2 regions of the Roseateles sp. GW821-FHT03B02 genome follow, and region 1 is predicted to be linked to the other one. Evidence: riboswitches for the same ligand, from Rfam matches in the RefSeq annotation. Region 1 holds a riboswitch; the other holds the start of a gene.

Region 1 (15,644 bases):
GCGACAAGCCGGCAGCGGCGACGCCGGCCACCCCGGCCACCGCGCCGGCCACTCCTGCGGCGCCCACTGCGCCCACGGCTTCCATGACGCCCGCCAAGTCGGCTTCGCCACTTGCGCTTGGCGGCACCGCGAGCGGCAGCGCCAGCAAGCAGGACCTCGGCGGCAGCGCCGGCGGCCAGGCCAGCGGCCGCAATGGCCAGGTTGCCGGCAGCACCTCGGCCAAGGCCTCGCGCACCGACAACGGCGTCGCGCTGAACGCTGCGGCCGACGGCTCGGCCAAGCGCTGACCGGCGCGAGGGCCCGGGCGCCAGCAGCCATCCGCTGGCGACCCGTGGGCCGCCCGGCCTGATCGAGTGTTCAGCCTGTGCTCAGAGCTTGAGCAGCGCTTCCAGGTTGACGCGCAGCTTCAGCTCGGCTGGCGCGAGGCTGGCGGCGATGGCCTGCGAGGCCAGGCGGGTGTCACGCGGTACCGGATTGCTCAGTGGGCTGCCGCTCTTGCCGAGCAGCGCGGCCACCAGCGGTTCGTTGGCGCTGAAGCCGCGCTTGAAGACGATGCCGACCTCGCCGTTGGCCAGGCGCACGATGCTGCCTGGCGGGTAGAGGCCCACCACCTTGATTAGCGCCGCGCCGGCTTCGTCGGGCTGCTGGCGCTCGTCGAGGAAGACGGCGCGCGCCGCGGCGGCGCCGCTGAGGGCCTGGCGGCTGCGGCGCGGCGACAGGCGGGCGCCGAAGATGTCGATGCGCCGCAGCAGGCGGGCGAGCTTCTCGCCGTCGCTGCGGCCGGCGAGGGGGCCGGGGCCGGCCTCGTGGTGCAGGCGCACTGCGGTCAGCCAGGCCTCGTTCGCGATGCCGATCTGGGCCAGCCGTTGCGCCGCGCGGTCGCCGTGGGCGACCAGGGCCTGGCGCTGGGCGGACGTGGCGGCGTCGACCTGTGCCGCGAGGCGGTCGTGCACGGCGCCGGCGCCGTAGTTCATCGTCAGCGCGGCGCCCTGCAGGGGCTCGCGCAGCGCGGGCGGCAGCTGCAGCTGCTGGGCGACGAGGTCGGCCAGCAGCAGCGTCAGGAGCGCGTGGCGGGCGCTGTAGTCGCCGAACTCCTGGCTGCTCTCGAAGATCAGCAGCATCAGCGTCGCGTCGGGGTGGGCGTGCAGGCGCTTGAGCGCCGCGTCGCGCAGTCCGGCCAGGCGGCCGGCGAAGTCGACCGGCTCGGCCTCGCGCAGCAGGGTGTGGGTGCGCAGCAGCAGGTCCGACCAGGCCTCGCGCGGGCCCGGCTCGATCCGGGTTGCCGCGGGCTGGTCCAGGCGGAAGCTGGAGTCGGCCTTGGCGATGTCTGACAGGGGCACGTCCTGCATGACCAGGGTGTCGAGCCGGTGGGCCCGGGCGCGCTGGTACTCCATCGTGTCCTCGGAATTCACCCAGGCGCCGCCGTCGACGAGGCTGCGAACCAGCGGCGAGTCGCGCAGCACCTGGCCGCGCGCGAACAGCAGCTTGCCGCCGGCGTCGAATAGGTCGTAGGGCAGGGTCATGCCCAGACGCAGCGTGCGGGCAGGGAGGGGGATGAGGTCGGAGGCCATGGACCGCAGCATTCTGATGGGCCTTCGGCGGGAGCAAGCCAAACTTGAGCGACGGCGAAGGAGGCGCTGCGTAGAATTCCCGCCTTCATCCGAGGAGCGCTGCGAGGTTTTCCCCAGGCTCGGATCGTTTTTCCAACGGCGCTCATCGATCTCCCCGCGCGGACTGCCTCGATGACCCTCTCGCCTCCCCCTCTCAAGCTCTCCGGCCTCGAACCCGTCGCCATCGACGCCGACAGCCTGTTCGTCAACATCGGCGAGCGCACCAACGTCACCGGCTCCAAGGCCTTCGCCCGCATGATCCTGGCCGGCCAGTTCGAGGAGGCGCTGGCCGTGGCCCGCCAGCAGGTCGAGAACGGCGCCCAGGTCATCGACATCAACATGGACGAGGCCATGCTGGACAGCCAGGCGGCCATGGTGCGCTTCCTGAACCTGATCGCCGGCGAGCCCGAGATCGCCCGCGTGCCGATCATGATCGACTCGTCCAAGTGGAGCGTCATCGAGGCCGGCCTGAAGTGCATCCAGGGCAAGGGCATCGTCAACTCGATCTCGCTGAAGGAAGGCGAGGCGGAGTTCAAGCGCCAGGCCAGGCTGGTGAAGCGCTACGGCGCCGCGGCCGTAGTGATGGCCTTCGATGAACAAGGCCAGGCCGACACCTTCGCCCGCAAGACCGAGATCTGCGCGCGGGCCTACCGCATCCTGGTGGACGAGGTGGACTTCCCGGCCGAGGACATCATCTTCGATCCCAACATCTTCGCCATCGCCACGGGCATCGAGGAGCACGACAACTACGCGGTGGACTTCATCGAGGCCACGCGCTGGATCAAGACCAACCTGCCGGGCGCCAAGGTGTCGGGCGGCGTGAGCAACGTGTCGTTCAGCTTCCGCGGCAACGAGCCGGTGCGCGAGGCCATCCACACCGTGTTCCTGTACCACGCCATCCAGGCGGGCATGGACATGGGCATCGTCAACGCCGGCATGGTGGGCGTGTATGACGACCTCGACGCCGAACTGCGCGAGCGCGTGGAAGACGTGGTGCTGAACCGCCGCCCCGATGCCGGTGAACGCCTGATCGAGATCGCCGACCGCGCCAAGAGCGCCGGCAAGGACGACTCCGCCCGCCTGGCGTGGCGAGCAGGCGACGTGAACGCGCGGCTGTCGCACGCGCTGGTGCATGGCATCACCGACTTCATCACGGCCGACACCGAGGAGGCCTGGCAGGCCATCAGGGCCGCGGGCGGCCGGCCGCTGCACGTCATCGAAGGGCCGCTGATGGCGGGCATGAACGTCGTCGGCGACCTGTTCGGCGCCGGCAAGATGTTCCTGCCCCAGGTGGTGAAGAGCGCGCGTGTGATGAAGAGCGCCGTGGCCCACCTGCTGCCCTACATCGAGGAGGAGAAGCGCCTGCTGATCGAAGGCGGCGGCGACGCCAAGCCCAAGGGCAAGATTGTCATCGCCACCGTCAAGGGCGACGTGCACGACATCGGCAAGAACATCGTCACCGTCGTCCTGCAGTGCAACAACTACGAGGTCGTCAACATGGGCGTCATGGTGCCGGCCCAGGACATTCTCAGGAAGGCCAAGGAAGAAGGCGCGGACATCATCGGCCTGTCGGGCCTGATCACGCCCAGCCTCGAAGAGATGCAGCACGTGGCGGCCGAGATGCAGCGCGACGACTACTTCGCCTCGCGCAGGATGCCACTGCTGATCGGGGGTGCGACGACCAGCCGCGTGCACACGGCCGTCAAGATCTCGCCGCACTACGAAGGCCCGGTCGTCTACGTGCCGGACGCGTCGCGCGCCGTGGGCGTCTGCACCGAGCTGCTCAGCGACGAGCGCGCCGCGGCCTACGTCGCGGAGTTGAAGGCCGACATCGAGAAGACCCGCGCGCTGCATGCCGGCAAGAAGCAGACGCCGCTGGTCACGCTGGCCGAAGCGCGCGCCAACAAGGCGCCGCTTGATCTGGGCCGCGTCGCGCCGGCGCCCAAGTTCACAGGCCGCCGCGTGCTGAAGAACCTGGACCTCGCCGAGCTCGCCCGCTACATCGACTGGGGGCCTTTTTTCCAGACCTGGGACCTGGCCGGGCCTTACCCCGCCATCCTCGACGACGAGGTGGTCGGCTCGGAGGCGCGCAAGGTGTTCGCCGACGCCCAGGCCATGCTGAAGAAGATCATCGACGGCCGCTGGCTGCAGGCGCACGCCGTCTTCGGCCTCTACCCGGCCGCGCGCGTCAACGACGACGACATCGCAGTCCGCAGCGAGCCGCCGCTGACCTGGCACGGCCTGCGCATGCAGTCGGAGCGGCCGGTCGTTGACGGCGTGAAGCGGCCCAATCGCTGCCTGTCCGACTTCGTGGCGGAGCAGGGCGATCACGTCGGCCTGTTCGCCGTGACGGCGGGGCTCGGTGTGGACAAGAAGGAGGCCGAGTTCCTGGCCACGCACGACGACTACTCGGCCATCCTGCTCAAGGCCCTGGCCGACCGCCTGGCCGAAGCCGCCGCCGAATGGCTGCACGAGCGCGTGCGCCGCGAGTTCTGGGGCTATGCCGCGGCCGAGGGCCTCAGCAACGAAGAGCTGATCGCCGAGAAGTACCAGGGCATCCGCCCCGCGCCCGGCTACCCCGCCTGCCCGGACCACCTCGCCAAGCGTGACCTGTTCAAGGTGCTGGCGCCCGGGGAGATCGGCATGGGCCTGACCGACAGCATGGCCATGACGCCGGCCGCCAGCGTCAGCGGCTTCTACCTGGCCCATCCGGACGCGGCCTATTTCAATGTCGGTCGCATCGGCGACGACCAGCTCACCGACTGGGCTGCGCGCTGTGGCCTGAGCGACGCCGATGCGCGCCGCGCACTGGCGCCGCTGCTCGGCTGACACGAACGGATACAGATCCGGCCGTTCGGTCGCGCCGCGTTGCGGCCCTGTCCTACAGGGCGCCGCGAGGCGCGGCCGCATGCTTGTCCTATCTCTCAACAACATCGGAGGCCCCATGTCGACCCCCACGCTCCCCATCAAGTCCACTCAGATCGTTGCCGGCGTCGCCGTCGTGATCGCACTGCTGGGCGGTGCCTACGCGGTCGGGCGGTCGCAGGGCAGCGAGCCGGTTGCCGAGGCCGCGCCCCCGGCGGCCACCCAGCGGCTGGCCAGCGCCGACGCCGCGCGCGAGCCGGCGCGTGATGCCCACCGGGCACCGGTCGCCGAGCCGCAGCAGCAGGCCCAGCCAGCCCTGTGCCAGAGCTGCGGCCGCGTGACCGATGTGCACACCGAAGCCCGTCATGGCAAGGCCAGCGGCGTGGGTGCGGTGGGTGGCGCCGTCGTGGGCGGCCTGCTGGGCAACATGGTGGGCGGCGGCAATGGCCGCAAGCTCGCCACCGTGGCGGGTGCCGTTGGCGGCGGCTACGCCGGCAACGAGATCGAGAAGAACCAGAAGACCTACACCGTCTGGGTGGTGCAGGTGAAGGAAGCCGATGGCCGCCTGCGCCGTTTCGAGCGCAGCGCCGACCCGGGCCTGCGCGTCGGCGACGAAGTCCGCCTGACCGAAAACGGCTTCGCGCGCGTCTGACCTGACGGCGCTCAGGCGCCCACGGCCGCGGGCAGGCCGCGCCTGAGCTGGATGGCCTCGGCCACGTGGGCCGGCGCGATGACCTCGGCGCCGGCCAGGTCCGCCACCGTGCGGGCCACCCGCAGCGCGCGGTGGAAGCTGCGCGCGGACCAGCCCAGCTTCTCCGCCGAGCAGTCCAGCAAGGCCTTGGCCGCGGGCTCCAGCACCGCATGCGTCGCCAGATCCTGGGCCTGCAGCAGTGCATTTGACACGCCCTGCCGCTCATTGGCGCGGGCCCGCGCCGCGGCCATGCGGGCGGCGACCACTGCGCTGCTCTCGGCGGGTGCCAGCGCCTGCAGCTCGCGCGGCGGAATCACCGGCACCTCGATGAGCAGGTCCAGACTGTAAAGGAAGTGGCCGCTGAGCCGCCCCTGGTAGCGCGCCACCTGGTCGGGCGTGCAGCGGCAGGCCTTCAGCGGGTTGCCGAGATGGCCGCACGGGCAGGGGGTCATGGCCGCGACGAGTTGGAAGCGTGCCGGGAACTCGGCCTGGCGCGCGGCGCGCGAAATGAGGATGCGGCCGGTCTCCAGCGGCTCGCGCAGCGCTTCCAGGGCGGCACAGGGAAACTAGTGGTTCGTCCAGGAAGAGCACGCCATGCTGGGCCAGCGAGATTTCGCCCGGTCGCGGCGGTGAGCCGCCGCCGACGAGTGCCACGCTGGACGCCGAGTGGTGCGGCGAGCGCATCGGCCGCTGCCCCCAGCGCGCGATGTCGAACTGGCCGGCCAGGCTGAGCACGGCGGCGGACTCCGGCGCGGCGTCGTCGTCCAGTGGCTGCAGCAGCCCGGCCAGGCGCTGGGCCAGCATGGACTTGCCGGTGCCCGGCGGGCCGCTCATCAGCAGCGAATGACCGCCGGCCGCGGCGATCTCCAGCGCCCGCTTGGGCGCAGCCTGGCCCTTGATGTCGGCCAGGTCGTGCAGGCTGGCATGGCGTTCGCGCGGCAGGGCCTCGGCACGGGGCAGAGCCTCGCCTTCGGGCTGGAGTGCGGCGACGACGTCGAGCAGATGCCCGGCCTGGCGCACCACCAGGCCGTCGACAAGGGCCGCTTCGGCTGCGCTGGCCTGAGGCAGCAGCAGTTCGTGCCCAGCACCGGCCCGGCGCAGCGCCAGTGCCATGGCGAGGGCGCCACGCACCGGACGCAACTCGCCCGCCAGCGACAGTTCGCCCGCGCACTCGAAGCGCGAGGCGGCCCGCGTCGATCTGGCCGTTGGCGGCCAGCAGGCCTAAAGCCATGGGCAGGTCGGCCGGGGCCAGGTTCACCGTATAGCTTGTTGGCTGGAAACGAGAGCCCGCTGTTCTGCAGCGCCGCCCGTACCCGCTCGCGGGCTTCCTTGACCTCGGCGTCTGCGAGGCTCACGACGGTGAAGCTCGGCAGGCCGTTGGCCAGGCGGACCTCCACCGTGACCGGCGCGGCGGTGAGGCCGTCGAGGGCGCGGCTGTGGACGGTGGCGAGGCTCATAGGGGGACGGATGGCGGCTTGTGGGGCGGCGACGGGGCAGTCCAGCCCCCGGTTTCGCACGGCCCGGCGGTGCTTTTCCCGTGGACGCACGTTCAAGGTGCAATGCCGCGCCTGATCTGGTCCAGTTTGGTGCGTGAATCTGGGTTGTGGGCGTGTGCGGCCCAGATTTGTGCGGTCGGCCAAGGGGTGGCGCTTGGCACGGAAGCTGCAAATACCCGCCGGACTGCCTTTTCCCCAACCTGAATTAGGAGCCCCGCCATGAAGTTGTCCCCTTCGCTGCTCGTCCTGGCCATGTCCGCGGTCGTCCTGCCCGCGTTCGCCGATGAGCCGGCACCGGACCCGCTGTCGTTCAACGTCGGCGCGGTCACCGAGTACCGCTACCGCGGCATCTCCCAGACCCGCCTGAAGCCGGCCCTGCAGGGCGGCATCGACTACGCCGACCCGAGCGGCTTCTACGTCGGCACCTGGGCTTCGACGATCAAGTGGATCAAGGACGCGGGTGGCGATGCGGGCGTGGAGATCGACCTCTACGGCGGCTACAAGACCGAGGTGGCCAAGGGCCTGACGCTGGACGTCGGCCTGCTGCAGTACTACTACCCGAGCAACAAGCTCAACCCCAGCGCCAACACGCTGGAGGTCTATGGCGCGCTGAGTTTTGGCCCGGTGACGGCCAAGTACTCGCACAGCACGACCAACCTGTTCGGCTTCGCCGACAGCAAGGGCTCGGGCTATTTCGACGTGACGGCCAACTTCGACCTCGGCGACGGCATGACCCTGTCGCCCCACGTCGGCCACCAGACCGTCAAGCACCTGTCGGCCGCCTCGTACACCGACTACTCGCTGACGCTGGCCAAGGACTTCTCGGGCCTGGTGCTCAGCGGCGCCGTCATCGGCACGGACGCCAACAAGACGGCCTATGCCAGCCCGGTCAACGGCAAGTTCATGGGCAAGACCATGCTGGTCGTCGGCCTGAAGAAGACCTTCTAAGAACTCACTGGAGCGCGACATGAAACTGATCACTGCCGTCATCAAGCCCTTCAAGCTCGACGAGGTGCGTGAGGCCCTGAGCGCCATCGGCGTGCAGGGGCTGACGGTCACCGAGGTCAAGGGCTTCGGCCGCCAGAAGGGCCACACCGAGCTGTACCGCGGTGCCGAGTACGTCGTGGACTTCCTGCCCAAGGTGAAGATCGAGGCCGCCGTGAACGACGACGTCGTCGAACGCGTCATCGAGGCCATCGAGTCCTCCGCCCGCACCGGCAAGATCGGCGACGGCAAGATTTTCGTGTCGCCGCTGGATCAGGTCGTTCGCATCCGCACCGGCGAAACCGGCAACGACGCGCTCTGAAGCGCGCTCATAACAACCGTTTGGAGAACACTCAAATGAAGAAACTCCTCGCCGGCCTCGCGCTTGCCGCCGGCCTGCTCGCGCCAGCCGCCTGGGCTCAGGACCCGGCCTCGGCGCCCGCTTCCGCAGCCGTTGCGACGGCCACGGCGGCCACGGCGGCTCCGGCGGCCGATGCGGCCTCCGCTCCCGCCGCCGCTGCGGCCTCGGCGCCGGCCGATGCCGCCTCGGCCCCCGCACCCGTGCCCAACAAGGGCGACACTGCCTGGATGATGCTGTCCACGCTGCTAGTCATCCTGATGACGGTGCCGGGCCTGGCCCTGTTCTACGGTGGCCTGGTGCGCAGCAAGAACATGCTGTCGGTGCTGATGCAGGTGATGGTGGGCTTCTCGCTGATCGTCGTGCTGTGGTGCCTGTACGGCTACAGCTTCGCGTTCACCGAGGGCAACAAGTTCATCGGCGGTACGGATCGCCTGTTCATGAAGGGCCTGTGGGACAACGTCGCCGGCACCTTCGCCACCGGTGCCACCTTCAGCAAGGGTGTGCCGATGTACGAGATGGTGTTCGCCGCCTTCCAGGCCACCTTCGCCGGCATCACCGCCTGCTTGATCATTGGCGCCTTCGCCGAGCGCATCAAGTTCTCGGCCGTGCTCGCCTTCCTGACGCTGTGGTTCACGTTCAGCTACCTGCCGATCGCCCACATGGTCTGGTTCTGGGCCGGCCCGGATGCCTACACGGCCGCTGCCGTGGTGGATGAAACCAACGCCAAGGCCGGCATGATCTGGCAGTGGGGCGCGCTGGACTTCGCCGGCGGTACCGTGGTGCACATCAACGCCGCCGTTGCCGGCCTGGTGGGTGCCTTCATGGTCGGCAAACGTGTCGGCTACGGCAAGGAAGCCTTCACGCCGCACAGCCTGACGCTGACCATGGTCGGTGCCTCGCTGCTGTGGGTGGGCTGGTTCGGCTTCAACGCCGGCTCCGCACTGGAAGCCAACGGGTTCGCGGCTCTCGCCTTCATCAACACCTTCGCCGCCACGGCCGCCGCCGTGCTGGCCTGGTGCATCGGTGAGGCGCTGCTGAAGGGCAAGGCCTCCATGCTGGGCGCCGCCTCTGGCGCCGTCGCCGGCCTGGTGGCCATCACCCCGGCCGCCGGTAACGTCGGCATCGGTGGCGGCCTGGTCATCGGCTTCGTCGCCGGCTTCGCCTGCCTGTGGGGCGTGTCGGGCCTGAAGAAGATCCTCGGCGCGGACGACTCGCTGGACGTCTTCGGCGTCCACGGCGTGGGCGGCATTGTCGGTGCGCTGCTGACCGGCGTGTTCAACAGTCCCAACCTGGGCGGCCCGAGCGCCGTCGGCGACTGGGTCACCGCCGCGATGATCGCGCCGGACGCCTACTCCATCGCCAGCCAGGTCTGGGTGCAGACCAAGGCCGTGCTCGTGACCATCGTCTGGTCGGGCGTCGTCTCCATCGTCGCCTACAAGCTGGTGGACCTGACCATCGGCCTGCGCGTCACAGAAGAGGAAGAGCGCGAAGGCCTGGACATCTCGTCGCACGGCGAGACGGCCTACCACAAGTAAACCGCTGCCCCGCGCAGTGCCGAGCCGCCCTCAGGGGCGGCTCTTTCGTTCCGGGCGGGCTCAAGCCGCGGCTATGCTGCCCCGCCATGGACGTGATCACCCTGCTGGCCGCGGTGCTGGTGAATGCGCTGCTGATGATGCTGGCCTTGGCCGTCAGCGTCGGCATGCGCGTGCGCAGCGGCCTGCAGGCCTGGCAGTTCACGCTGCTGGGCCAGGCGGCCGGCTTCGGCCTGCTGATCGCGTCGACGCAGACGCTGCCGCGCCTGCTGGCGACGCTGGGCGTCATGGCGCTGAGCGGTTCGGCCTCGACCATGGTGCTGACGGCCGGGCGCTTCCTCGGCCTGCCGACGGCGCGGCCCGGCCTGCTGCTGCCGCCCCTGCTGCTCGGCGCCGTGCATGTCTTCATCTTCCAGGACCAGCGGCTGGCCACCGGGCTGACCAACCTGACCATCGGGCTGCAGATCGTCTGGGCCAGCGGGCTGCTGCTGGCCGGCGCGGGCCGCGTGCGCTGGCGCTGGCTGTGCGGCGTGGCCGCGGCGGCCAATGCGCTGTTCACGCTGGGGCGGGCGGTGCTGGTGCTGGGCTGGCCCGAGGTCTACCCGCGCTTCATCGCGCCGCACCCGCTGAACTTCGCGTCGCTGATGCTGCTCAATGCCAGCCTGGTGCTGGGCACGATGGGCTTCCTGCTCGCCCACCGCGACGCCGCCGAGCAGGCCCTGGTGCGACTGGCCTCGCTGGACCCCCTGACCGGCCTGCTGAACCGCCGCGAATGGATGCAGCGCGCCAGCCGGGCGCTGGGGGCGGCCGACGATGGCGCGGTGCTGCTGATGCTGGACCTGGACCATTTCAAGCGCGTCAACGACGAGCGCGGCCACCCGGTCGGCGACGAGGTGCTCAAGCTGGCCGGCGAGGTGCTGCGTGGCGAGCTGCGCGCCAGCGACCTCGTCGGCCGCTACGGCGGCGAGGAGTTTTGCCTGCTGCTGCGCCACTGCGAGCCCGAGGCCTTCGGCCGGCTGGACGCGCGCCTGCACCAGGCGCTGCGCCGGCGCTGCGAGGCCAGCCTGGGCTTCGTCGCCGACTTCAGCGCCGGCGCCGTGCGCGTGCAGGCGGGCGAGACCCTGGCTGCCGCCATCAAGCGGGCCGACGACCAGCTCTACCGTGCCAAGGCCGCCGGCCGCGGCCGCACCTGCTGCGACGACGGCGTCTTGTGATCCCGTCCGCTGCCCCCACGTGTGCCGCCCGCCGGTTCTGACATCATTCCGCCATGGTTCCCCATCTGATCACTGCCCTGAACGGCCCCATCAATGAGCTGGAGGCCCGCATCCTGGAATCCATGCCGGCGACGGAACGCTGGTTCAGGCTGGAATGGATGGAGCACACGCCCACCTTCTACGCGTCGGTGGACCTGCGCAATGCCGGCTTCAAGCTGGCGCCGGTGGACACCAACCTCTTCCCCGGCGGCTTCAACCACCTGACGGCGCAGATGCTGCCCCAGGCCGTGCAGGCGGCCATGGCGGCCATCGAGAAGATCTGCCCCGAGGCGCGCAACCTGCTGGTCATCCCCGAGACTGGCGCACGCTGCAGCTTCTACCTGGACAACCTCGCCACGCTGGCGCGCATCTTCACGCAGGCCGGCCTGAACGTGCGTTTCGGCACGCTGGACACGGCCATCACCGAGCCCACCGAGCTGAAGATCGCCAACGGCGGCAGCATCACCATCGAGCCCCTGGTGCGCAAGCGCGGCCGCCTCACGCTCAAGGGCTTCGACCCCTGCACCATCCTGCTCAACAACGACCTCTCCGCCGGCACGCCGCCGCAGCTGATGGGGCTGCACGAGCAATACCTGCTGCCGCCGCTGCACGCCGGCTGGAGCGTGCGGCGCAAGAGCCAGCACTTCCGCGCCTACGAGGAGGTGGCCAAGCGCTTCGGCAAGCTGCTGGGCATGGACCCCTGGCTGATCACGCCGATGTTCCAGGGCGTCGACATGCACGGCAAGAAGGGGCTGGAAGCGCTGCAGACCGCGGCCGACGCCCAGCTGACCAAGGTGCGCCGCAAGTACAAGGAATACGGCATCAACGAGAAGCCCTTCGTCATCATCAAGAGCGACGTGGGCAGCTATGGCCGCGGCGTGATGACGGTGCGCGACGCCAAGGACATCGAGACCCTGGCCGAACGCCTGCCCGAGAACCTGGGCCAGGAGGTCATCGTGCAGGAGGGCGTGCCCACGCACGAGCGCGTGCACGAGGCAGTCGCCGAGCCGGTCGTCTACACGATGGACCGCTACGTGGTGGGCGGCTACTACCGCGTGCATGCCCACCGCGGCATCGACGAGAACCTCAACGCGCCCGGCGCCAGCTATGTGCCGCTGGCCTTCGCCGACTCGCCCCACCTGCCGCGCCCGGGCGAGAAGCCGGGTGTCAGTGCGCCCAACCGCTTCTACATGTACGGCGTCATCGGTCGCCTGGCCATGCTGGCGGCCAGCTACGAGCTCGAAGCGACCGACCCGCAGGCGGAAGCCGAGGCCGCCTGACCGGCCCGGTCAATACGCCGCTGCCCCGGGGGCGTCAAGCCTCGTTTGTGCGGTTTTGCTGCACTGCACAAAACACCAAAAGCGAGCGCAGAATCCCCACTTTCGAACAAACGCCACCCGCCCCAAGCCGGTGGCCCTCGTGAAGTGAGTTCTTCCCACGCGGCTCGCAGCCCCTCGGCGCTGGCGGGCCTGACCCTCGGCGCCCTCGGGGTCGTCTACGGCGACATCGGCACCAGCCCGCTGTACGCCCTCAAAGAAGTCTTCCATGGCGGCCACGTCGTCACGACGCCGGACAACATCCTCGGCGTGCTCTCCCTGCTGTTCTGGACCCTGACCGTCGTTGTCTCGATCAAGTACGTGCTGCTGATCCTGCGCGCCGACAACAACGGCGAGGGCGGCCTCATCGCCATGCTGGCCCTGGCCACCAACGCGGTGAACGACAAGCCCGCGCTGCGCCGCTCGCTGATGCTGGTGGGCCTGTTCGGCACGGCCATCTTCTTTGGCGATGCCGTCATCACGCCGGCCATGACGGTGCTGGGTGCCGTCGAGGGCATCGACGTCTACGAGCCGCAGCTGCACGACGCCATCCTGCCGATCACCCTCATCGTCATGACCGGCCTGTTCGCCGTGCAGCGCTTCGGCACCGGCGGCATCGGCAAGGCCTTCGGGCCGGTCATGCTGGTGTGGTTCCTGGTGCTGGCCGCGCTGGGCCTGCCCCACATCTTCGAGAACCCCCATGTGCTGGCGGCCGTCAACCCGCTGTACGCGCTGCACTTCTGCCTGGAATACCGCTGGGTGGCCTTCGTGGCGCTGGGCGCCGTCGTGCTGGTGGTGACCGGCGGCGAAGCGCTGTATGCCGACCTCGGCCACTTCGGCAAGAAACCCATCCGCATCGCCTGGTACGGCGTCGTCATGCCGGCCCTGGTCATCAACTACTTCGGCCAGGGCGCCATGCTGCTGGACGACCCCAGCGGCGTGAAGAACCCCTTCTTCCTGCTGGCACCGTCCTGGGCCGAGATCCCGCTGTTCCTGCTGGCCACGCTGGCGGCCATCGTCGCGTCGCAGGCCCTCATCACGGCCGCCTTCTCGGTCACCAAGCAGGCCATCCAGCTCGGCATCCTGCCGCGCCTGCGCATCCTGCACACCAGCGTGCGCGACATCGGCCAGATCTACGTGCCCTTCGTGAACTGGGGCCTGTACGTGCTGGTCCTCGTGGCGGTGGTGTTCTTCGGCTCGTCGAGCAAGCTGGCCGGCGCCTACGGCGTGGCCGTCACCATCGACATGACCATCACGACGGTGATGACCTTCTTCGTCATCCGCTTCGGCTGGCGCTACCCGCTGGCGCTTTGCGTGGCGGCCACCGGCATCTTCTTCCTCATCGACGTGACATTCCTCGCGTCCAACCTGCTGAAGATCGCCGCCGGTGGCTGGTTCCCGCTGCTGATCGGCATCGGCATGTTCACGCTGATGCTGACCTGGAAGCAGGGCCGCAAGCAGCTCTCCGACAAGCTGCGCGAGGACGCCATCGAGCTGACCACCTTTCTCGAAGCCGTCTTCATCAACCCGCCCACGCGCGTGGCGGGCACGGCGGTCTTCCTGTCCGCCGAGAAGGGCTCCACGCCCAACGCGCTGCTGCACAACCTCAAGCACAACAAGGTGCTGCACGAGCAGAACGTGTTCGTCACCGTCAAGCACCACGAGGTGCCCTGGGTCAGCCGCGAGGAGCGCTGCGAGGTCGAGCCCCTGGGCAACCACTGCTGGCAGGTGGCGCTGCACTTCGGCTTCAAAAACGAGCCCGACGTGCCCTATGCGCTGGAGCTGCTGAAGAAGCATGGCGTCCAGCTGGAGGACATGGAGACCAGCTACTTCCTCAGCCGCGACATCGTCATCCCGACCATCGGCTCCGGAATGGCGCTGTGGCGCGAGAAGCTTTTCGCCAGCATGCACCGCAACGCGGCCGCGGCGGCTGACTTCCTGCACCTGCCGACCAACCGCATCGTCGAGCTGGGTAGCAAGGTCGAGATTTAGGGCCTGCTGCCGTCGTGTTAGCACGCCCTAACCCAGCGGGCGCCGCTCCAGGCGCCCGTCGTGCACGTGCACGACCTCGTTGCGGCACAGCGGCTGCCAGGACTCGGCGTCATCGCCCAGCGGCTCCGACGCGATCGCCCAGCCGCCTGGCTGGGGCTTGAGGTAGAGGCTGGGCGGTTTGTCGTCGCTGGCCCAGCGCACCGCCCAGAGCTGCTCGCCGTCGGCCAGCGCCGCCGAGAAGCGCAGCGGCGCCTTGATGCCGCGCACCTCCATCTCGTCCACCGTGTCCAGCAGCACCTGGCGCATCGCCGCCTCGACGGTGGCGCCGGCCGTCACGCGGGCCATGATCAGCAGGAAGAGCAGCTCCGAATCCGTCGCGCCGCGGCGCAGGTCGTAGAGCTCGTCGGGCAACTGGGCCTCCATGCCGCGACGCAGCCGCGAGAAGTCGCCGATCTGGCCGTTGTGGATGAAGAGGAAGCGCCCGAGGTGGAAGGGGTGGCAGTTCAGCCGCGACACGCCGCCGCCCGTGGCAGCCCGCACATGGGCCATGAAGAGATGCGAGCGCACGTTGGCGCACAGGGCCAGCAGGTTCTCGTCGCTCCAGGCCGGCATTACCTCGCGGTAGACGCCCGGCGTGTCGCGCTCGCCGTACCAGCCGATGCCGAAGCCGTCGCCGTTGGTGGCCGTCTTGGCCTCCGAGGCCTGCAGGCTCTGGCGCACCAGCGAATGGCGCGGCTTGCAGACCAAGTCCTCCAAAAAGATCGCGTCGCCCGAGTAGGCGAGAAAACGGCACATCGACAGATCTCCTTAGCTGCCCATCATGCCTCGCCTCGGGCCGAGCGCCGGCCCGCCTGCCGTGGCGTGCGGCCCGATGCCGCGCGCAGCGGCGTCCCCTCGGGGGACCGACCGGGCGCGCCCGCGTCCAGTGGCGCGGGCTTGGGCGAGGGGCTCAAAGTATGCTGGCCGCATGAGGCGCTTGCTGCAAGACTTTTCGCCGTCCACCGTCGTCGCCGGCTTCGTGGCGGTGCTGGTGGGCTACACCAGTTCGGTCGCCATCATCTTCCAGGCCACCGTGGCCCTCGGCGCCACACCGGCGCAGACGGCCTCCTGGCTTTGGGCGCTCGGCCTGGGCATGGGCCTGACCAGCCTGGCCTTGAGCCTTTGGACCCGCCAGCCGGTACTGACCGCCTGGTCCACGCCGGGCGCGGCCCTGCTGGCCTCCACCTCGGGCGTGGAGATGCCCGAGGCCATCGGCGCCTTCATCGTCTGCGGGCTGCTGATCGCCTGGGCCGGCGCCAGCGGCTGGTTCGAACGTCTGATGGACCGCATTCCCGTGGCCATCGCCTCGGCGCTGCTGGCCGGCGTGCTGGCGCGCTTCGGGCTTGACGCGGTCGGCAGTGTGAAGACCGCGCCGGGCCTCGTGCTGGCGATGGCTGCGGCCTTCCTGCTCGGGCGGCGCCTGTGGCCGCGCTATGCCGTGCCGGGCGTGCTCGTCGCCGGCATCGCCGTCGCGGTGGCGCAGGGGCGGCTCAGCTTCCTGGGCA
Region 2 (15,644 bases), on a different contig from region 1:
CAGACGGCCACCAGCATCACCGTACGCTGGGCCGCCAAGCTGCAGGGCACCAACACCGACGTCAACGTGTCGATGACGCTGTTCTCCGACGGCAAGGTCCGCTTCGATTACGGTGCCGGCAACACCGGCCTCACGCCCACCGTTGGCCTGTCGGCCGGCAACGGCTTCGCCTACGTGCTTGCCGGCTACGACGGCCAGGCCAGCCTCGCCAGCGCCAACTCCCTTCTGTGGACGCCCACACCCGGCCTCGTCTACTACGACATCGGCGCCTACGAGTTCCAGGGCGCGTCTGGCGACACCACCGGCCCGCAGGTCGTCAGCATCTCGCAGTTGCCGGCCAACGGCGGCAAGACGGCATTGGCCTTCTCGTCCGTGCAAGTGGACTTCAGCGAATCCCTGAACGGCGTGTCCGCCCGCAGCCCGGCCAACTACGAGCTGCGCGGCGCTGGCGCCGACGGTACCTTCGACACCGGCGACGACGTCGTCGTCAAGGTCACGCCGTTCTATTCCTTCCCCGAGACAAAGCTGACGCTGAACTTCGGCGGCGTGCTGGCCGAGGGCAAGTACCGCCTGACGCTGTCGGGCACCAAGGCCATCTTCGACACCGCCGGCAATCCGCTGGACGGCGACGCCAACGGCACGCCGGGCGGCGACTATGTCCGCACCTTCACCATCGACCGCACCACCAACCACCCGCCGGTGGCGGCGCCGGCCACCGTCAGCGTCGCGGAGAACGGCAGCATCGTCATCACGCTGGCCGCGACCGACGCCGACGGCGACACCCTGGGCTACTCCATCCCCACCGACGTCCAGCACGGCACGCTGTCCGCCATCGACCCGGTCAACCACAAGCTCACCTACACGCCCGACGCCAACTACAACGGCCCGGACAGCTTCGTCTTCAAGGTCGACGACGGCAAGACCGGCTCCTCGTCGGCCCAGGTCACCATCAACGTCACGCCGGTCAACACGGCGCCTGCCGTCGTTGACCAGTCTGCCAACGTCAACGAGAACGGCAGTGCCAACCTGCTGCTGGATGCCACCGACGTCGAGACCGCGCGCGCCAACCTGACGTTCGAACTCGTCACCGCGCCCACGCATGGCAGCGTCGTCCAGGGCGCCGGCGGCGCCTGGGTCTACACACCCACGGCCGGCTACATCGGCGCCGACAGCTTCACCTGGCGCGTCAAGGACGGCGGCGACCCCGACGGCACCGCCGGCAACGCAAAGACCTCGGCCACGGCGACCTACAGCCTCACGGTCGTCAACGTCAACGACCCGCCGGTCATCACGCCGGTGGCCGACCAGCAGGTCAACGAGGGCAGCCAGATCCAGGTCCAGCTCACCGCCACCGACCCCGACGGCCCGGGCAAGACCTGGACGCTGCTCAGCGGCCCCTCAGGCGCCACGCTCGACGCCAGCACCGGCCTCTTCAAGTGGACGCCGGCCGACGGCGCCGCCAGCGTGGACATCCTCGTGCGCGTCAGCGACGGCGGCAGCCCCAACCGCACGGCTGACGCGAGCTTCAAGATCAACGTCAAGGACGTCGATCCCAAGCTCGTCTTCACCGCGCCCGGCGGCGCCAGCGGCAAGGGCGGCCAGCCCTACACCTTCACCTACACCGTCACCGACCCCGGCACCGACACCATCACCTCGCTCTTCGTCGACTGGGGTGACGGCAACACCGAGACCGTTGCCGGCAACCCGGGCAGCCTCACTCACACCTTTGCCAGCCTGGCTGCCGACTACACGGTCAGCGTCACACCGACCGACGAGGATGGCGCGCACCCGCCGAGCACCCTGGCACTGCACATGGCCTTCAATGGTGCGCCGACGGCCCAGGACGACAGCTACACCGTCCACGCCGGCAAGACGCTCACCGTCCCCGCCCCGGGCCTGCTGGCCAACGACAGCGACCCCGACGGCGGCACGCTCGCCATCCAGTCCATCGACGTCACCGGCACCCAGGGCGTGGTGCAGGTCTTCGCCGACGGCCGCATGGTCTTCACGCCGACGGCCGGCTTCACCGGCAACACGCAGTTCAGCTACAAGCTGAGCGACGGCCAGGGCGGCACGGCGACGGGCATCGTCCGCATCACCGTGGCCAACGCCGCGCCGCTGGCCGCCGACGACAGCTACACCACGCGTCCCGGCCAGGTCATCGACATCCCGGCACCGGGCCTGCTGACCAACGACACGGACGCCGATGGCGACGCGCTGGCCATCCAGTCCATTGACGTCACCGGCACCCAGGGCACGGTGCAGGTCTTTGCCGATGGCCGCATGAAGTTCACGCCCACGGCGGGCTTTGTCGGCAACACGCAGTTCAGCTACAAGCTGAGCGACGGCCTCGGCGGCACCGCCACCGGCATCGTGCGCATCACCGTCGCCAACGCCGCACCGGTCGCGGTCGACGACAGCTACAACATGCATGCCGGCCAGGTGCTGGACATCCCGGCGCCGGGCCTGCTGGCCAACGACACCGATGCCGACGGCGACCCGCTGAGCATCCAGTCAATCGACGTGACGGGCACCCAGGGCACCGTGCAGGTCTTTGCCGACGGCCGCATGAAGTTCACGCCCACGGCCGGCTTCACCGGCAACACGCAGTTCAGCTACCGCCTCAGCGACGGCTTCGGCGGCATCGCCACCGGCATCGTGCGCATCGCCGTCGGCAACGCCCCGCCTGTGGCCGTCAACGACAGCTACACCGTCACCGCCGGCCAGGTGCTGGACATCCCGGCGCCGGGCCTGCTGACCAACGACACCGATGCGGACGGCGACCCGCTGAGCATCCAGTCCATCGACGTGACCGGCACGCAAGGCTCGGTGCAGGTCTTTGCCGACGGCCGCATGCGCTTCACGCCCACGGCCGGCTTCACGGGCGCGACGAGCTTCACCTATCGCGTCGGCGACAGCCTTGGCGCCACGGCCACCGGCCGCGTCGACATCACCGTGCAGGCCGCTCCGGCCCTGCATGTCGACGCCTTCCAGGCCACCGACACCGGCTTCCACCTGCACTTCGACCAGGTCATCGACGCCAGCCTCATCCAGCAGTACGGCGCGGGCAACGTGGTGCCGGACATCGACTTCGCCGGCCCCTCGGGCCGTGTGGCCGGCAGCGTCGTCTTCGACGCAGACGGCCGCGGCCTGAGCTTCGTGCAGACCGGCGGCCTGCTCGCCGCCGGCAACTACACGCTGACGCTCAACGCAGGCGCGGACGGCTTCGTCAGCCTCGCCGGCCTGCGCCTGGACGGCAACGGCGACGGCACGACCGGCGATGCCTGGACGCGCAGCTTCACGGTCGCTGCCTACAGCGGCGCCGTGCTGGCGGTGCAGGAATTCGCCCGCGGCCCAGGACAGGTCGCCAGCTACGACCCGGCCCTCGGCGCCTTCGCCGTCACGCTGCGGGGCGCCACCGGGTTCAGCAGCCTCAGCTTCGACCTTGCCTACGACCCGGCCCTGCTCACGGTGACCGGCGCCACGCTCGCCAACGGCCTGCCCGCCGGCAGCAGCATCAGCGCCAACGCAGCGCAGCCGGGCCTGCTGCATGTGCAGGTCACGCTGGGCAGCGCGATTGCCGACACCGCCCTGCGCAACCTCGTCCTCGTGCAGGCGACCGTGCCGGTCTCTGCCGGCTACGGTGCTGCCGAGGTGCTGCACCTGGCCAACATGAGCGGCAACGGCGGCACGCTGCGCGGCGATGACGGCCTGCACGTGGTGGCCGTGCTGGGCGACGGCGACGGCAGCCGCGCCATCGGCAGCGCCGACGTGACCCTGGTTCAGCGCGTGGCCGCCAAGACCGACACCGGCTTCGCGGCCTACCGGCTCATCGACCCGGTCCGTATCGCCGACATGAACCGCGACACCCGCGTGACCGCCACCGACGCCCTCATCCTGCTGCAGCAGGCCCAGGCCACACCGGCTTCGGCACCCAGCGCGGCGAGCGTGGGCACCGCTGCCGATTCCTCGGCCCAGCCCACAGCCAAGGCGGCATCGCTGCAGCCGGCGCCGCTGCCGGCCGCTGCGAACGGCGCCGCGGCGCCGGCCCCCGTCGTGAAGATCGGCGGCGGTGCGCTGGACTTCGGCCTCAACGCGCCACTGGCCAGCGGCACCTGGGTGAATGACTGGGTTGCAGGATCGCGCCAGACGGCGCCCAATGACTGGAAGCTGACGCTGTGAACAAATTCAAAACCTCTGAGGGGCACCCCATGAAGACCTACACCCGACACCTGTGGCTCGCGCCGCTGGCCTGCGCGGCCGCTCTGGGCCTGGCCGTGCCGGCCCAGGCGCTCACTGTCACGGGCAGCGCGACGTCCGCGAGCGTCATCCAGGGAGGCAGCGCCACGCTGACGCTGACCCTCGATGTGTCGGACCCCGTTGCGCTGCTCGGCCTCACGCTGACGGGCGACTGGGACGTCGGCGCGCTCTCCGTCGACATGGCGGCGGCCCAGGCCTTCGGCGGCAGCCTGGCCAGCTTCGTCGCGCTCTACCCCGACATCCACGAGGTCAGCAGCGACGACCATCATCTCGGCGTCGTGGTGGGGGCGTTGGTGGCCCCCTTCAACCTGCCGGCCGGCCCGTCGACCCTTCAGTTCACGTTCACGGGCCTGCAGGCCGGCGCGCAGAAGCTGCAGTTCTTCGTCGAGCTGACCGACCCCAGCGTGCTGGCCGAGCCGTTCCCGCCGCCGGCCAGCAGCGCCTTCGATGCCACCATCACCGTGACCGCCGTGCCCGAACCCAGTCCGGCTGCGCTGCTTGCTGCCGGCATTGCCGTGTTGGGCCTGCTCGCGCGACGCAAGCTGGGCTGACTGGTGTTTGTCGCCATCCCGAGCGGGCAGGGTGGCGGGCATGATGACCTGAAGCCGTGATGAACGCCCGCCACGATCTGCCCACGCCCAACCCCGCCCTCGGCGCCGACGCCGCCTGGGCGTCCCTCGCCGAGGCCAGCTCCGCGGAGGCCCTGTGCCGCGCTTGGCTGGCCGTGCTGTGCAGCCTGGTTCCCGGCGTGCAGGTGGGTCTGCTGCTGCTGCAGGACGCGGCCGGCTCCTACGTTCCCGCCGCCGCCTGGCCCGAGGGCACGGAGCTTCAGCGCCTGGCCGACATCGCCCGCGAATGCCTGGCCACCCGCCAGGGCGTGCGCCGCCAGCACGCCGGCCATCCGGTGCAGCTGGCCTACCCGCTGGCCGCCGGCGAGGCCCTGCACGGCGCCGTCGTGCTGGAACTGCTGGACGCCAGCCCCGAGGCCGCGCGCCTGGCTGCCCGCCTCACGCACTGGGGTGCCGGCTGGATGGCCGACCTGTTCGCGCAGCGCGAGCTGGGCCAGGCCCGCCAGCGGCTGGACGAGTCGGCCTTCCTGTTCGAGGTGTCGCTCGCCGCGCTGGCCGAACCCGACTTCCGCCAGGCCGGCCTCACCCTCGTCAACAAGCTGGCCGCGCGTTTCGGCTGCCACCAGGTGCAGCTGGCACTGGCCGACGGCCCCAAGCTGGAGACAGCTGCCGTGTCGCACTCTGCCTGGTTCGACGAACGCGCCAACCTGACGGCCCTGGCCCGCGCCGCGATGACAGAGGCCTTCGACCAGCGCGCTGCCGTCGTCTGGCCCGAGGACGACAGCAGCGACTCGCGCGTGCTGCGCATGGCCCATGGGCGCTACGCGGCCGACTCCGGCAGCCTGGCCCTGGCCTCCCAGCCGCTGGCCATCGGCGCCGCGCCGCCGTTTGCCGTGCTGCTGTTCGAGCGCAACACCGTCTTCCTGCCGGCCGAGTTGAAGGGCATGGCGCTGCTGGCCGGTGTGCTGGCCCCCGTGCTGGAGCACAAGCATGCACGCGACGAGAGCCTGGCCCGCCATGCCCGCCGCAGCGTGCGCCACGCGGCCGCGCGGCTCACCGACGCCTCCCACCCCGGCCTCAAGCTGGGGGGCGGCACGCTGGCGCTGCTGCTGCTGATCGCCGCCCTCGTGCCGGTGGAGCACCGCGTGTCGGCGCCGGCCATGGTCGAGGGTGCCGTGCAGCGCGCGGCCGTCGCACCCTTCGACGGCTTTCTGCGGGAGGCTCCGGCCCGCGCCGGTGACACCGTCAAGGCCGGCCAGGTGCTGGCGCGCATGGACGACCGCGAGCTGCAGCTGGAAAAGGTGCGCTGGGAGACCGAGCTGGAGATGGCCCAGCGCAAGGAGCGCGAAGCCATGGCGCTGTCCGACCGCGTCAACCAGCGCCTCTCCGCCGCCCAGGCCAACCAGGCCCGCGCGCAGCTGGACCTGACGCTGTCCAAGCTGGCCCGCGTGGAGCTGGCAGCGCCGTTCGACGCCATCGTCGTCAAGGGTGACCTGTCCCAGCAGCTCGGTGCGCCGCTGGAAATGGGCAAGACGCTGTTCGAGCTGGCGCCGCTGGCCAGCTGGCGCGTCATGCTCAAGGTGGACGAGCGCGACATCGCCCGCGTGCAGCCGGGGCAGGGCGGCGAGCTGGTGTTGACCGGCGCGCCCGGCCAGCGCTGGCGCTTCACGCTGAAGTCGGTGACGCCGGTGTCGGTGGTGGAGGAGGGGCGCAACTACTTCCGCGCCGAGGCCGAGCTGGAAAGTCAGGAGGGCGTCCCGCTCAAGCCCAACATGGAGGGTGTGGCCAAGGTCGTCGTCGGGGAGCGCAGCCTGCTGTGGGTGTGGACGCATCGCTTTACCGACTGGTTGAGACTGGCCCTGTGGCAATGGACGCCGTAACCCTTCCTCCAAGACCACTCGGCGACGCGCTGTTCTCGGCCAACTGGTACCGCGTCGCCACGCTGAAGCCGCGGCTGCGCGGCCATGTGCGCATCCACCGCCATGTCTACCGCGGCGAGATCTGGTACGTCGTCGAGGACCGCGTCGCCGGCAAATACCACCGCTTCAACCCCAGCAGCTACCGCGTCATCGGGCTGCTGGACGGCGAACGCACGCTGCAGCAGGTCTGGGACCGGCTCAGCGCTGCGATGGACGAGCACACGCCCAGTCAGGACGAGCTGGTGCAGCTGTTCGGCCAGCTCTACGCGGCCGACCTCATCCAGTGCGACGTGACGCCCGACGTGGCCGAACTGTTCGAGCGCGGCGGCAAGCAGCGCCGCTCCAAGCTGCTGCAGCGCTTCGCCAACCCCGTGTCGCTGCGCTTCCCGCTGGTGGACCCCGACGCCTGGCTGGGCCGCGTCATCGTCGCCGCAGGGCCGCTGAAGGGCTGGGTAGGCATGGCTCTCTGGCTTGCCGTCGTTCTGCCGGCCGTGCTGCTGGCGCCCAGCCACTGGGGCGAGCTGACCGGCAACATCAACGAGCGCCTGCTGGCCGTCGACAACCTGCTGCTGCTGGCCATCCTCTTCCCGCTGCTGAAGGCCGCGCACGAGATCGGCCACGGACTGGCGGCCAAGCGCTTCGGCGGCGAGGTTCACGAGATGGGCGTGATGCTGCTCGTGTTCTTTCCGGTGCCTTACGTGGACGCCAGCAGTTCGGCCGCCTTCGAGAGCCGCTGGCCGCGCATGCTGGTGGGAGCGGCGGGCATGCTGACCGAGCTCTTCATCGCGGCCATCGCCTTCTATCTGTGGCTGGCGCTGGAGCCGGGCTTCGTGCGCTCGCTGGCCTTCAACGTCATCGTGCTGGCCAGCATGACGACGCTGATGTTCAACGCCAACCCGCTGCTGCGCTACGACGGCTACTACATCTTCGCGGACGCCATCGAAAGCCCCAACCTCGGCCAGCGCGCCACCGACTACTGGGGCTGGTTGCTGCGTTACCACCTATTCGGTCAGCACCAGGCCGAGCCGCCGCTGTCCACGTCCGGCGAGCGCCGCTGGTTCCTCGTCTACGCGCCGATGGCGCTGGCCTACCGCCTCTTCGTCATGTTCAGCATCGCGGTCTTCATCGCGAGCCGCTACTTCTTCGTCGGCGTGCTGATCGCCGCCTGGGGCATCGTCGCCAGCGTGCTGCTGCCCTGGGCGCGCGGTTTGAAGAAGCTGGCCGGCGACCCGGCGCTGGAGCCGCAGGCCGGGCGGGTTCGGCGGGTGCTGTGGGTGTCCGGTGCGCTCGTCGTGCTGCTGCTGTTCGTCATCCCTCTGCCGCATCACTCGGTCGCGACCGGCGTGGTCTGGCCCAGCGACAACGCCGTGCTGCGCGCCCAGGGTGGCGGCTTCTTCTCCAAGCTGCTGGTGCGGCCGGGCGAGGTCGTGCTGGAAGGCCAGGCCGTCGCCCAGCTCTTCGACCCGGCGCTGGAGGCTCGCGTCGGCGAGCAGCGCGGCCGGCTGGAGCTGGCCCAGGCCAAGCATGACGCGGCCTTCGGCGTCATCGGCATCGCGCCGGCCAAGGCGGCGCTGCTGGCCGAGGAGGTGCGGCGTGAGCAAGCGGCGCTGGCTTCACTGGAAGGCGAGGCGGCCAAGCTCGTCGTGCGGGCGGAGGTGGCCGGCTTGCTGCTGCTGACGCGGCCCGACGATCTGCCGGGGCGCTTCTTCAAGCGCGGCGAGGTGCTGGGCCACATCGACACCGCCGGTCCGGCGCGCGTGCGCGTCGTGCTGCCGCAGTGGCAGAGCGCGGCGGTGCGGAGCTTCGAGGTGAGGTTGCCTCAGCAGCCCGGGGTGAGCTACGAGGCCAGGCTGGCGCGCAGCGTGCCGGCGGCGGCGAGGGAGTTGCCCAGTCCGGCGTTGGGAACGGCTGCGGGCGGGGACATTCCGCTGGACCCGCACGATCCCAAGGGCTTGCAGGCGCTGCAGACCTTGTTCGAGCACGAACTGCAGCTGGGCGGGGACATGCCGTACCGGCAGATCGGCGCGCGGGTGCTGGTGCGGCTGGAGCATGAGTCGGAGCCGGTGGCGATGCGCGTGTGGGAAGGCCTGCGGCGCCTGTTCCTGTCGCACTTCCAGCTCTGAGTCATGAGCGCCGCCACGCTGCCCCTCGACATCGGTGAATCCATCGCCCACGGCGTCTTCCCCGAGCGCCGCGACGTCGACGAGCCCATACACGACCGCCTTGCCCGCGGAGTGCTGTGGCGCCTAAAGCGCCGCTTCATCCCCGGCGTGCCCACGCTGCGCGCGATGGCCAGGGCAGCGGGTGAGCTCGAAGCCGAACTCCAGCAGCAGTCCGACGAGGAACTGCGCCGCCGCCTGTTCAAGACGGCCCCCGCCGCCGTCCAGGCTGGCAAGGCCAGCGGCCTCGCCGAAGTGATGGCCCTTGTCCGCGAAGGCGCCCGCCGGTCCTTGAGCAAGCGCCCCTTCGACACCCAGCTCATGGGCGCCGCCGTGCTGCTCGAAGGTCGCCTCGCCGAGATGCAGACGGGCGAGGGCAAGACGCTGACCGCCGGCCTCGCCGCGGCCATCGCCGGCGCTGCCGGCCTGCCCACCCATGTCGTCACCGTCAACGACTACCTCGCCCGCCGCGACTGCGAGCTGATGCAGCCGCTGTTCGGCTTCTTCGGCATGACGGCCGGCGTCGTCTGGGCCACGCTGGAGCACGAGGCCAAGCGCCAGGCCTACCAGCGGCCCATCACCTACTGCACCAACCAGAGCCTGGTGTTCGACTATCTGCGCGACCGCGTCGCTGCCGGCGGCCGTGTCAGCCCGGCGCAGATGCAAGCCCGCCTGCTGCACGGCCAGCTCCCCCAGCCGCTGCTGCTGCGCGGCCTGCACTTCGCCATCGTCGACGAGGCCGATTCCATCCTCATCGACGAGGCCCGCACGCCGCTGATCCTGTCCGAGAAGCAGGGCCAGCCGCCCGACGCGACCGATTACCAGCAGGCACTGAAGATCGCCGCCACGCTCAAGCTCGGCGAGCACTTCGGCATCGACGCCGCCCGCCACAGCCTGCACTTCGAGGCCGCCGGCCTGCCCGCCGTGCGCGAGGCGGCCGAGGGGCTGGGCGGCATCTGGGGCGTGGCGCGCGGGCGCGAGCACCTTGTCGGACAGGCGCTGCGCGCGCTGCACCTGTTCCACCGCGACCAGCACTACGTCGTCATCGACGGCGCCGTGCAGATCGTCGACGAGTACACCGGCCGCGTGCTGGAGGGCCGCAGCTGGGAGGGCGGTCTGCACCAGATGATCGAGGCCAAGGAAGGGCTGGACCTGACCGAGCCGGCGCGCACGCTGGCCCGCATCACCTTCCAGCGCTTCTTCTGCCGCTACCTGCGCCTGGCCGGCATGACGGGCACCGCCGCCGAAGTGGCTGCCGAGCTGAACACGGTGTACCGCCTCGACGTCGTGCGCCTGCCCACGCACAAGCCCGACCAACGCGTCACGCTCCCCGCCCGCCTCGTGCGAAGCCAGGCCGCCAAGTGGACGGCCGTGCGCGAGGCCATCGGCGGGCAGCTGGCCTGCGGCCGGCCGGTGCTCGTCGGCACGCGCTCGGTGCGGGCCTCGGTCGCCTTGTCGGAGGAGCTCGGTCCGCGCCAGGTCCACCGCGTGCTGAATGCCCGCCAGGACAAGGAAGAGGCCGACATCGTCGCCATGGCCGGCGAGGCCGGCGCCGTGACCGTCGCCACCAACATGGCCGGCCGCGGCACCGACATCCACCTCGGCGACGGCGTCACGCAGAAGGGGGGGCTCGCTGTCCTGCTGACCGAGTTCCACGACTCGGCCCGCATCGACCGCCAGCTTGTCGGCCGCGGCGCGCGCCAGGGCGACCCCGGTGTGGCCCTGGCCATCGTCGCACTGGACGACGAGATCTTCACCGCCCACGCCGCGACGCTGCAGGCCTTGCTGAGTCGCCTCTTCGCCGGCCGCGACGAACTGCCCGCCTGGGCGCTGGAACTGCTGCGCCGCGCCGCGCAAGGCCATGCCGGCCGCCTGCATGCCGCCATGCGCTACCGCACCCTCAAGGCCGACCGCCAACTCGACAACCTGCTTGGATTCGCCGGAAACCAGATATGAGATTTGTTCTCCCGCTGCTGCTCCTGCCTGCCGCCGCCATGGCGCAAACGCCCAAGCCCGCCGCTGCGCCGGCCGGCCATGACTGCCTCATCGAGCCCAACCAGCGCATCGAGATCCGCAGCCCGGCCAACGCGCTCATCGACAAGGTGCTGGTGGAGCGCGGCAGCCAGGTGAGGGCGGGCGACACCCTGGTGCTGCTGGACGGCAGCGTCGAGCGCGAAGCCCTGGCCGGCGCCCAGCAGCGAGCCGAGTCGGAGGCCGAGCTGCGCGTGGCGCGCGCCCGCGCCGACTACGCCCGCGAGAAGTTCCGCCGCCGCGAGGACCTGCGCGAGCAGAACTACATCACCGCCCAGGACCGCGACGAGGCCCAGGCCGAGCTGCGCGTCGCCGAGGCCGAGCTGGCCCTGGCCGTGGACAACCGGCGTCTGGCAGGCATCGAGGCCCAGCGCCTGAATGCCGTCATGAAGCAGCGCGCCCTGCGCGCGCCCTTCAACGGCGTGGTGACCGACCGCCTGCAAAACCCGGGCGAGCTGGCTTTCACGGGCGAGGGCTCGCGGCCCATCCTGAAGATGGCGCAGACGAATCCGCTGCGCGTGGAAGTGGTGCTGCCCGTGTCGTTGCTTGGCCAGATCAAGGCCGGCCACACGGCCGAGATCACGCCCGAGGCGCCGCTCAAGGGCCAGTGGAAGGCACAGATCAAGGTCGTCGACGGCGTGATGGATTCAGCCAGCGGCAGTTTCGGCGTGCGGCTGGAGCTGCCCAATCCGAACGGCGACATCCCGGCCGGTGTGCGCTGCAGGGTGAAGTTCCTCTAACGCCTCAGCTACTAGAATCCGCGCCACACCGCATCGCGTGGTGCCGTCCCGCCGAGGGGTGCTGCGACGGAAGCCCGGGAGCTTCCGCCACGCTTGGCGACGACGACCGGACAAGGGCGCCCTCTGTGAAGAAGAGGCCCGCTTGCCATCCACCTCCGCATCGATACGCACCATCCTGCCGCTGGCCTTCGTGACCGGCGTCAGCATGGCCGCGATGGATCTCTATCTGCCCGCCGTGCCCGCCCTGCAGGCCGGCCTGGGCATCAGCGTGTCGCTGGCCCAGGCGACGGTGGCCGTCTATCTCGCAGGCCTGGCCGCCGCCCAGCTGCTGTGGGGCGAACTGCTGAACCGCCTCGGACCGCGCCTGTGCATCGAGATCGGCCTGGCGCTGCTGGTGCTGACCAGCCTGGGCTGTGCGCTCGCCCCCAACATCGAGACACTGCTGCTGTTGCGCCTGCTGCAGGGCGTGTCGGCCGCAGCGGCCACGGTCGTGGCCCCCACCGTCGTGCGCGCCACGCTGGCCGATGCCGACGTCGTGCGTGGCATTGCCGCCATTTCCATGGTCGAGGCCATCGTGCCCGCAGCCGGGCCGGTGCTGGGCGCACTGCTTCTGCGCGTGACGGACTGGCGCGGCACCTTCTGGGTGCTGGCCGCCCTGGCCCTGCTGGTGCTGCCCTGGGTGGTGAAGATCGCGCCACGCCGGCTGCCCGGGCTCAATCTCGATCACGACGCCGGCTACCTCGGCATCCTGCGCAACCGCAGCTATCTGCGGCTGGCCGGCTCGCATGCGCTGTGCATCGGTGCGCTGCTGACCTTCCTGGCCAGTGCGCCGCAGCTGCTGCAGCACACGCTGGGCCTGGGCACGGCGGCGTTCGCGCTGCTGCAGGTGCTGGGCGTCGGCTCCTTCATGCTGGGAGCCTCGCAATCGGGCCGGCTGGCGGCGCGCCTGGGCCATGCGCGCGTCGTGCGGCTGGGCAGCGTGGTGCAACTGGCGGCCTGCACGCTGGCGCTGCTGACGGCCTGGGGCGGGCAGGCGCTGCCTTATGGCGCGGTGGCGGCCTACTGGATGTGCTTCTGCGGTGCGCTGGCCATCCGCGGGCCGGCCACGTTCGTCGACGCCCTGGCCCTGCCGCCGGCCCAGATGGGTCGTGCCACGGCCATGCTGGTGCTGGCGCTGCTGGCGGCCGGCGCCCTGGGCACGCAGCTGGTGGCGCCTTTCCTGGGGCATGCGGGCAGCGCCGTGCCGGTGTTTTCCGGCGTGCTGCTGCAGCTGCTGGCCAGCGCGGCGCTGGTGTGGCGCTATCCGGTCGTGGCTAAGGCCTGAGGTCCAGGGCGCGGAAGGATCGCTTGCCCTTGTCCGCGTCCTTGCAGGCCTGTTTGCCCACCCTCAGGCCACCGTCGTCGCTGAGCAGCGTGACCTGCCCGTCCGGCCAGGCGAGCAGCGCCTCGGGCCGCAGCGTGCCGATGCCGGCCTCGGCGGGCACCGGCATGTCATGGGCCTTGCCGCTCCAGCGGAACAGCGCGAACGTGCCCTCGTCGGCCGGCGGGCCGGCGACGATCAGGTAGCTGCCGCCCACGCGCTCGATGGAGCGCACGCCGCGTCCGCCCAGGTCCAGGCGGATCACGCTGCCGAAGCGGGCCGGGCCCCTGGCCGCCACCAGCTCGGCCGGGTTCAGCAGCGGGATGAGGATGGCCTTGCCTTGCGGGATGGGGTTGCGCAGGCCGATCAGCAGGCTGCCGTCCGGCGCGGCGGCCAAGCCTTCAATGTTGAAGCCGCCGTTGGCCTCGGCCGCGCGCCGGGCTGCGTCGGCCAGCTTCAGGGCGCCGAGGGCCGGCGCCGCGAGCAGGTCGGCCAGCAGCGCCGTGTAGGGCTTGCCGACGGGCTCGACGGTCGTGCCGCGGATCTCGGTGGCGAAGAAGCGCTGCCGGTCCTCGCGCAGCTTGCCCTCGCCGTTGCGGGCGTGCGAGGCGATCCAGTAGATGCGCGTGCCGATCTGGGCCGCGCCTTCGAGGTCGGCCTCCTTGTCGGTCTTCAGGAACCTGTCGAGGTCGACCTGACCGACGCTGCGGGGCTCGCCGCGCCGGTAGATGCTCAGCCGGTTGTGCTCGTCGTCCGCGACGATGAAGTACCTGGCATCCAGCGCCACGGCCGCCGATGCGTCGCACAGGCCCTCGTAGCGCGTCTGCGCCCCAGCCGCGCCCGCCGCGATCAGCAGCAGCGCGGCCAGCGTCTTCATGCGGCCAGCGCTTCGGTACGTTCGAGCAGCCAGGTCAGCGCCGCGTCACTCACCAGCGGCTGCAGTCGCGCGCGCACGGTGGCGTGGTAGTCGTTCAGCCAGGCGATCTCGTCGGCGCGCAGCAGGCTCATGTCGATGCAGCGCGTGTCGATGGGGCACAGCGTCAGCGTCTCGAATTCCAGCATCTCGCCAAAGACGTTCTTCTCCGGCGTGTCGATGGTGACGTTGAGCACCAGGTTCTCGATGCGCACGCCCCACAGCCCCGGCCGGTACAGGCCCGGCTCGATGGACGTGATCATGCCGGGCTCCATCGCCATGGCAGGCTCGGCGATGGCCTTGCTGATGCTCTGCGGGCCTTCGTGGACGTTCAGGAAATAGCCCACGCCGTGACCGGTGCCGTGGCCGTAGTCCAGGCCGTGTTCCCACAGCGGCGCGCGGGCGATGGCGTCCAGCATGGGGCTGAGCGTGCCGCGCGGGAAGCGCGTGCGCGACAGCGCCAGCGTGCCCTTGAGGACCAGCGTGTAGTCGCGCTTTTGCGCGGCGCTGACGGTGCCGATGGGCCAGACGCGGGTGATGTCCGTGGTGCCGCCCAGGTACTGGCCGCCGGAGTCGATCAGCAGCAGGCCGTTGCCCTCGATTTGCGCGAACGACTCGGGCGTGGCGCGGTAGTGGGGCAGGGCGCCGTTGGCCATCCAGCCGGCGATCGTCGAGAAGGACAGGCCGACGAAGCCGGGGCGGCGCCTGCGCGCGGCGGTGAGCTTGGTGTCGATGTCCAGCTCGCTCCAGCGCTCGCCGCGGGCCAGCGACGCCTCGAACTCGGCATAGAACTCGCACATGGCCGCGCCGTCCTCGGCCATGGCCTCGCGGATGAATCGGGCTTCCTCGGGCGTCTTGCGGCTCTTCAGTAGCGTACTGGGGTTGATCTGCTCGACAACGGCCACCGTGGCCGGCACGGCCTCGCGCAGGCCCAGCGTCACGCGGCGCGGGTCGATCAGCAGCCTGCCCGTGGGGGGCAGGGCGGCCAGCGCCTTGCCCGCCTGGTCGTAGGGCAGGAGCTGGATGCCATCCTGGCCCAGACGCGCTGCCAGATCGGCCGGCACCTTGCCGTCGCCAACGAACAACCGGCCGGCTTGGCCGTCCAGCAGCAGATGCGCGATGAAGACGGGGTTGCACTCCACGTCGCTGCCGCGCAGGTTCAGCAGCCAGGCCAGGTCGTCCACGGTGGAGACGAGGTGGTGGCTGGCGCCCACGCTGGCCATGGCCTTGCGCACCCGGGCCAGCTTGTCGGCACGGGACACGGTGGCGTAGGGGGCGGGGTGTTCGTAGACGGGCGCGGTCGGCAGGCCGGGCCGGCCGTCCCAGGCCGCTTGCAGCAGGTCCAGGTCGGTCTTCAGCTTGACGCCGGCGCGCTGCATCGCCGTGCGCAGCGCGTTGGCCAGCGACAGGCCCAGCACTTGGCCGTCCACCGCCAGCACCTGGCCGGGCTTGAGCGCCTTGGCGGTCCAGTCGATGTAGAGCGTCGACGCCCCGTTGGGCATCTTCTCCAGCGCGATGCCGCTGCCGGCGATCTGCGCCTCGGCCTGGGCCCAGTAGCGGCTGTCGGCAAAGAGGGCCGCCTGGTCGCGCGTGACGACGAGGGCACCGACCGAGCCGCTGAAGCCGGACAGATATTGCCGGCCCTGCCAGCGGTCGGGCAGGTATTCGGACAGGTGCGGGTCGCTGGAAGGCA

Evidence for each region. A riboswitch is a leader RNA that binds a small molecule or an ion and turns the genes downstream of it on or off. The one in region 1 is predicted to bind S-adenosylhomocysteine.
Region 2: linked by a shared signal. The riboswitch ahead of AC07VX_RS09375 (MFS transporter) and the one ahead of metH (methionine synthase) in region 1 are both predicted to bind S-adenosylhomocysteine.

The regions. Positions count from the first base shown of each region.
Region 1 is NZ_JBWKUV010000003.1:251,159-266,802, reverse strand. It holds gene AC07VX_RS10985 (hypothetical protein) at 1-287, shown strand, start outside; gene AC07VX_RS10980 (HD-GYP domain-containing protein) at 369-1,571, opposite strand; S-adenosyl-L-homocysteine riboswitch at 1,657-1,722, shown strand; gene metH (methionine synthase) at 1,743-4,439, shown strand; gene AC07VX_RS10970 (glycine zipper 2TM domain-containing protein) at 4,555-5,127, shown strand; partial or broken gene AC07VX_RS10965 (YifB family Mg chelatase-like AAA ATPase) at 5,139-6,623, opposite strand; gene AC07VX_RS10960 (TorF family putative porin) at 6,882-7,610, shown strand; gene glnK (P-II family nitrogen regulator) at 7,630-7,968, shown strand; gene amt (ammonium transporter) at 8,004-9,542, shown strand; gene AC07VX_RS10945 (GGDEF domain-containing protein) at 9,629-10,753, shown strand; gene gshA (glutamate--cysteine ligase) at 10,807-12,072, shown strand; gene AC07VX_RS10935 (potassium transporter Kup) at 12,217-14,100, shown strand; gene AC07VX_RS10930 (class II glutamine amidotransferase) at 14,128-14,895, opposite strand; gene AC07VX_RS10925 (benzoate/H(+) symporter BenE family transporter) at 15,068-15,644, shown strand, end outside.
Region 2 is NZ_JBWKUV010000002.1:661,340-676,983, reverse strand. It holds gene AC07VX_RS09405 (Ig-like domain-containing protein) at 1-4,182, shown strand, start outside; gene AC07VX_RS09400 (PEP-CTERM sorting domain-containing protein) at 4,212-4,811, shown strand; gene AC07VX_RS09395 (hypothetical protein) at 4,871-6,709, shown strand; gene AC07VX_RS09390 (PqqD family peptide modification chaperone) at 6,697-8,871, shown strand; gene AC07VX_RS09385 (preprotein translocase subunit SecA) at 8,875-10,863, shown strand; gene AC07VX_RS09380 (efflux RND transporter periplasmic adaptor subunit) at 10,860-11,678, shown strand; S-adenosyl-L-homocysteine riboswitch at 11,726-11,807, shown strand; gene AC07VX_RS09375 (MFS transporter) at 11,821-13,002, shown strand; gene AC07VX_RS09370 (DUF3616 domain-containing protein) at 12,992-13,915, opposite strand; gene AC07VX_RS09365 (aminopeptidase P family protein) at 13,912-15,644, opposite strand, start outside.